2 regions of the Pelagibacterium sp. 26DY04 genome follow, and region 2 is predicted to be linked to the other one. Evidence: predicted binding sites of a transcription regulator. Region 2 holds the regulator's gene; the other holds the start of a gene.
What was found. The regulator LexA, encoded in region 2, represses DNA repair genes until DNA is damaged. The targets are predictions, from matches to a motif close to TGTTCNNNNTGTGTTCNG.
Positions count from the first base shown of each region.

Region 1: the regulator LexA is predicted to act here: its motif matches at 1,434-1,451, upstream of NO932_RS17305 (helicase-related protein).

Region 1 is NZ_CP101731.1:3,477,203-3,480,620, forward strand. Features, by position in the region: gene NO932_RS17295 (TIM barrel protein) at 1-559, shown strand, start outside; gene NO932_RS17300 (AAA family ATPase) at 587-1,117, opposite strand; gene NO932_RS17305 (helicase-related protein) at 1,551-3,418, shown strand, end outside.
Region 2 is NZ_CP101731.1:2,010,178-2,013,595, reverse strand. Features, by position in the region: gene NO932_RS09815 (aminotransferase class I/II-fold pyridoxal phosphate-dependent enzyme) at 194-1,330, shown strand; gene lexA (transcriptional repressor LexA) at 1,516-2,223, opposite strand; gene NO932_RS09805 (ribbon-helix-helix domain-containing protein) at 2,422-2,757, opposite strand; gene glp (gephyrin-like molybdotransferase Glp) at 3,027-3,418, opposite strand, start outside.

The DNA of each region.
Region 1 (3,418 bases), 1.5 Mb from region 2:
CGCCGAGCTGATCGAACGCTATCTGCGCCACATCGATCTGGTGGCCGAGGCCGGCTACACCAATCTGATCTGTTTTTCCGGCAATGCCCGCGGCATGGACCCCGAAGATGGGCTTAACGCCTCCGCCGAAGGCCTCAAGCAGATCATGGGCGCAGCCGAGGAGCGCGGCGTCGTCCTGCACATGGAGCTGCTCAACTCCAAGGTCGATCACCCCGACTATCTCTGCGACAACAGCGCCTGGGGGATCGAACTCTGCCGCCGCATTGGCTCACCCAATTTCAAGCTGCTCTACGACATCTATCACATGCAGATCATGGAGGGTGACGTGATCCGCACATTGACCGACAACATCGATTATTTCGGCCACTTCCACACCGCCGGAAACCCCGGCCGCAACGAGCTCGACGAAACCCAGGAGCTCTTCTACCCCGCCATCTGCCGCGCCATCCTCGACACCGGCTTTACCGGCTATGTGGCCCAGGAATTCATCCCCAGCTCCGATGATCCTGATACCGCCGCCGAAGCCCTGCGCGCTGCGGTGATGACCTGCGACGTCTGACGCAAAGGCCGTACCCGATTTCCTCGGCTACGGCCCCAGCATCTCGATCACATAATCCGCCCGCTCCTCCACCGGCCCCTTGGGAACGATGTGGATGTCGTAGCCAAGCTGCCGGTAATCCATAAGCAGCCGTTCATATTCGGCGATTCCCGCCTCGAGACCGTGCTGGCGCTCGCTGTCCCCGACATAGATTTCCGGCCAGGGCGGAGTGAGAAACACCTGGGGATGGTAGCGATCGGTCCCGATAATCTCGTCCAGCGTGCCGCCGCCCACACTGGCGAGCGCCGAGGCGGCGTCGATCAGGCCGCGGTCGAAAAAGATCGTTCCCTCCTGCCCCGCCATGCGCCCCATGTCCTCGCGCGCCATGGCGACAGCCCGCTCGGCAAAGGCCCGCATATCGACCCAGGGCAAGGCCCGACCCTCGCCTCTCTGTTCCTCGATAACGATCCGCCGACCCGGCTCCTCCACGGTGGCATAGCCCCGTAGCGCCAACGCGCGCAGCAGTGTCGATTTTCCCCCGCCCGAGCAGCCGGAAATCACCACCAGCCGATTTGTCATGCCTTTTTGCCCTGTCCCATTCCGATACGGTCAAAATCTTTTTTGCCAACGCGAACGGTTTTCGCCTCGGCAATTCCGGGCATTTCACCTTTATGGCGCCACTACCGTATGAAAAAATCGCCTTCACACTTGGTTAGCATTTGACGCGATTGGATCGCCTTTAACGAAAATGCAACTAAAGTGAACGGATTCGGCCACCATTTCTGCCTCCGGCGTCGCTCCCGCTATCTCCTTGTGGCGAATCACAAAATCCCCCCACTAGATGCTGTAGGGAACAGATCGTGATTCCGATTCGGAACGCGATTCGGTTCGCGTTTGTTCTTTTTTCGTTCGAAACGTTAAAGACGGGGCCGCTCCGGCCATTGCCTTTCCCGTTTCGATACACCACCTTGCGAAGCAAACCATAACCCTGCCCTTGTCCCCAAAAGCGCCGATGACCTCCTTGACCTCACAGGCCGTAAAGGCCGTTCTCGGCCCGACCAATACCGGCAAGACCCATTATGCCATCGAGCGCCTGCTGGCCTATCGTTCCGGCATCATAGGCCTGCCGCTACGCCTGCTCGCCCGCGAGGTCTATAATCGCGTCGTTGAGCGCGCCGGCGTGGAGTCGGTCGCATTGGTCACCGGCGAGGAGCGCATCGTCCCCAAGGCGGCCCGCTATTGGATCGCCACCGTCGAGGCCATGCCCACCGACATGGCCGCCGATTTCCTCGCGGTCGACGAGATCCAGACCGCCACCGATTTCGATCGCGGCCATGTCTTTACCGATCGCATCCTGCATGCCCGCGGCCGTGCCGAAACCCTGCTGCTGGGCGCCCAGACCATGGAGCCGGTGATCCGGCGGCTCCTGCCCCATGCCGATATCCAGTTTCGCCCACGGTTTTCCAAGCTGACCTGGGCGGGCAGCAAAAAGCTCTCGCGCCTGCCCCGCCGCTCGGCGGTCGTCGCCTTTTCGGCCTCTGAGGTCTACGCCATTGCCGAACTGCTGCGCCGCGAACGTGGTGGGGCGGCGGTGGTGATGGGCGGACTTTCCCCGCGCACGCGCAACGCCCAGGTCGAGTTGTTCCAGAACGGCGATGTCGATTTTCTCGTTGCCACCGACGCCATCGGCATGGGGCTGAACCTCGACGTCACCCACGTCGCCTTTGCCTCCGATTCCAAATATGACGGCCGCCAGTTCCGCCCCCTGACCCCCGCCGAGATCGGCCAGATCGCCGGCCGTGCCGGCCGCCACATGCGCGACGGCACGTTTGGGGTCACCGGTGGCACCGACGAATTCGACGAGGAAACCATCGAGCGCCTCGAATCCCATGATTTCGAGCCGGTCAAGCAGCTCCAATGGCGCAGCCGCAATCTCGATTTTTCCTCGCTGCAACGGCTGCACTCGAGTCTTGAGGTGATTCCCGGGCACCAAAGCCTCACCCGCGTTCCCGTCGCCACCGACCAGCGGGCGCTCGAATTCCTGTTGCGCCGCGAAGAAGGCGCGCTCGCCACCTCCCCCTCGCGCGTGGAACTGGCCTGGGCCTGCTGCCAAATCCCCGATTACCGCGACATTTCCCCCGCCGCCCATGGCGAGATCGTCGCCCGCATTTTTTCCGGCCTCGCCCTAGCCGGAAGGATAGATGCCGACTGGATTGCCGAGCAGGTCAGGTTCTGCGACAATACGACCGGCGACATCGATACGCTATCCAACCGGATCCGCCAGATCCGGACCTGGACATTCATTTCTAACCGTAGGGACTGGCTGGAAGACCCCGCACACTGGCAGGAGACGACCCGGGCGATCGAGGACGCCCTGTCCGACGCCCTCCATGAAAAGCTGATCGCCCGTTTCGTCGACAGGCGAACCAGTGTGCTGATGCGTCATCTAAGAGACAAGCAGATGGTATCACCCCAAATCACCGAAAATGGCGAACTCACGATCGAAGGCCATGTCATTGGCACGATCGAAGGGTTCCGGTTCACCCTTTCGCGCATCGAGGGCGAAGCCGATTCAAAAAATCTGCGCTCTGCCGCCTCTTCCGTCGTTGCCCCGGAAATCGCCAAGCGCGCCGACCGGCTCGCGGGCGCGCCCAATGAGGAATTCGTTCTGACCACCGACGGCGTCATCCGCTGGCGCGGCGAGGTGGTTGCCGAACTGGCCGAAGGCCCGACGCTTTTTGCCCCCCGCATCATCATCCTGGCCGATGAGAGCCTCACGGGCCCCGATCTCGAAAAGGTCGAGGATCGCCTCTCGCTCTGGCTGCGCCACCACATCAACACCCAGCTCGAACAGATCGTCGCGCTTTTGGAGCCCGCCGA
Region 2 (3,418 bases):
GCAGGTGATGCCAGTCGCGATATGCCAAGCAAGTGGCGTCATGGAACGTAATGCCACGAATATGCTATTATATAGAATATAATGCTAGAAATGGCTATGTGTACAGAACGTAGTGCTTAAAACTTGCGATTGTCTAGAAGCGGGATATAGTGCGGGCTGCCTTGGGGCGCCGACAAGACAATGGATTTACGATATGAACGCCAACCTGATTCGTCCCTTCTACGCCATGGAACTTATGGCGCGGGCGCAAAAGCTTGAAGCCGAGGGGAGAATCGTGTGTCATCTCGAAATCGGCGAGCCGGGCGGCAAGCCGGCACAGCCAGTGCTCGATGCGGTTCGCGGGTGTCTTGAGCGGCCCATGGGCTATACCGCGGCCAAAGGTATGCCGGCCCTGCGCGAACGGCTCAGCCGGTATTATGACGAGCGCCACGGGGTTTCTGTTTCGCCCGAACGGATCGTGGTGACGACGGGATCGTCGAGCGGGTTCATCCTGACCTTCCTTGCGGGATTTGCGCCAGGGCAGCGGATCGCGGTGACGCGGCCGGGCTATCCGGCCTATCTCAACATCATCGCCTCGCTGAACCTCTCGAGCGTCGAGATTCCGGTTTCACCCGCCAATGGCTGGCGGCTGACCGCTGCGGACATCGAGGCGGCTTACGAGCGCAGCCCCTTCGAGGGCCTGCTGGTGGCGAGCCCGGCCAATCCGACGGGGGCGGTGCTGGAGCGCGATGAACTGGAGGCGATCATCGCCACATGCGATCGGCTTGGCGTGCGCTTCATCTCCGATGAGATCTATCACGGGCTCAACTATGCCGGGGCAGATGCGAGCGCGCTCGAATTCAGCCAGCAGCATGTGATCGTCAACAGCTTTTCGAAATATTACTGCATGACCGGCTGGCGCATCGGCTGGCTCGTTCTGCCCGAGGATCTGGTGCGCCGCGCCGAGATGATGGCACAGAGCCTGTTCATCTCAGCTTCCAGCGTTTCCCAATGTGCGGCACTTGCAGCTCTCGATGCCGGACAGGAGTACGACCGCCGCCGCGATCAGTATGAGGAAAACCGGCTGGTGCTTTCTGAGGGGCTCAAGAAATTGGGGTTCGGGCTGGCCGAACCGTCCGACGGGGCGTTCTACGCCTATGTCGATGCGTCGGCCTTCACCAACGATACAATGGACTTCTGCACGCGCATGCTTGACGACGCCGGTGTGGCGGCAACGCCGGGGCAGGATTTCGACCGCACCGACGGGCACAAATATGTGCGTTTCTCTTACGCCGGTACCCGAGAAGCGATAGAAATGGCGCTGGAGCGGATGGGAGCGTTTCTCAGCTAATCGGTGACTCAGTTTGTCGCAACCGATGATCCAACTCAATGCGCAGTATCCGCCTCCTGTTCCTTCACCGTCTTTCTAATCGTTCAACCACTCGAGTAGGTCTCGGGGATTGGGGCAGGGCTGGGATCGGCTGAGATCAAGCGAGATGCGCGAACCGTATCTGGCACCCAGTTTTGCCGAAAGCCTCAATACCGCCGCAAGAGCCCGACCAACCGGCCCTGCACCTTCACACGGTCGGGGCCAAAAATCCGGGTTTCGTAGGCAGGGTTGGCGGCCTCCAGGGCAACGGCATTACCCTTCTTGCGCAAACGTTTGAGAGTGGCTTCTTCGTCATCGACAAGCGCCACGACGATCTCGCCATTGCCGGCAGCATCCTGCTTGCGGATCAAAACGGTGTCGCCGTCGAAAATGCCGGCCTCGATCATCGAATCGCCGCGCACTTCCAGTGCGAAATGTTCGCCGGCGCCCAGCATTTCCGGCGGAACGGCAATCGAATGCGAATGGGTTTGGATGGCTTCGATCGGCACGCCCGCCGCGATGCGTCCCATGACGGGGATCGACACCGATCCTCCATTGTCCGCGCTCGCTGCGACTGGCTTGGCCGGCACCTTGCCCAGGTTCCCTTCAATAACACTTGGCTCAAACTTGGCCTTGCGGCCACCGAGCGAGGGATTCATCGAATCGGGGAGCTTGACCACCTCAAGCGCCCGGGCGCGATTGGGCAGGCGCCTGATAAATCCGCGCTCCTCAAGCGCGGTGATCAGCCGATGGATACCCGACTTGGACTTGAGATCAAGCGCTTCCTTCATTTCGTCGAAGGAGGGGGGAATACCACTCTCCTTCATCCGCTCATGAATGAACATCAGAAGTTCGTGCTGCTTGCGCGTCAACATTGTCGAGCCCCTCGGCGGCGTCGAATCGGAACAAATATTGAACTTTTATACGTGTTCCGGTAATGTTCCGCAAGTGTTTCAAGAACATTTCTGCCTGACTCTCAAGAGCTGGCGCACAATTCTTCCTTGATGTGTATGCGTGCCACGACCTCTGGCCAAAGCCGATGGATGATGCGACCATTCCACGTGCTGCGGAGATTATCTTGGGTCAGTCATGGCCGGGACGGGGGCAGACAGGGGGCGGCGTCGAGGCTTTTGGTGCTCGAACTCGTCGAGCAGGTAGGCGACGATCACGCTCCTGAGAACACTCGTGGCGTTGGAGCGATCATGCCCCGCCGCGCTTATAATCCAGAGAACGAGAGTGTTCCGAGGCACACCAAGGTTCGCCGCGATCTGATCCAGCGCTTGCCAGAAGATGGCTTCCAGTCTGATTCCCTTGCGCTCGCCCTTAAGGGAGAGCACCCGGAATTCGGGTTCAGCAAGTGCGTCTATCGCCGCTCCGTCGAGCAAATCGGCAATCTCGGAAGTGGGCATGGGTGTCTCGCGCTCTGGTAGCAGATGCGGCCTTCCATGTCTCTTGATTGGTGCTTGATCGGTCCCGGACACGCTCCTACCCCCTTCCAAATAGGTGGTGCGCCGTAAGACAATTTACGCGTTGCAAACAAGGATGAACATAGTCGGCAGTCCAAGTAATAATAGCTACTGCCGACGACCAAGATAATCCTATCGGATGCGGTTGGATTTGGCGCGTAGTTCGTTTTGATTATTGGAACGTCGTCGTTGGGAGCACGAAGGGGAAGGGCCTATAGCAGATGCACCTGCACCAGATCGCCAGCACGCTTGCCGGCGCAGTGCTCGTCCTGGGCGATGAGTGCATCGGCCGATGCCAGCGAGGTGAGATGCCCGCTATCGGTCTGGCGGATTGGTTCGACTCTGCTGCCATGCTCCGCATCGTGGAGCAACCGGCCACGCATGAAGTGGCGGCGGGGGCCGTTGGGAGGCAACGCGTCCGCTAAAGGAAGATAGAGCGGGGCAGGGGAGCTGCACCCTGCCATGGCAAGCACGGCTGGCAGCACGAAGATGCGCGCCGTAACCAAGGCCGAAACCGGATTGCCCGGCAGGCCGAAGACCATAGTCTTGCCGCGCCGTCCAAACATCAGTGGCTTGCCCGGTCGCATGGCGATGCGCCAGAAGT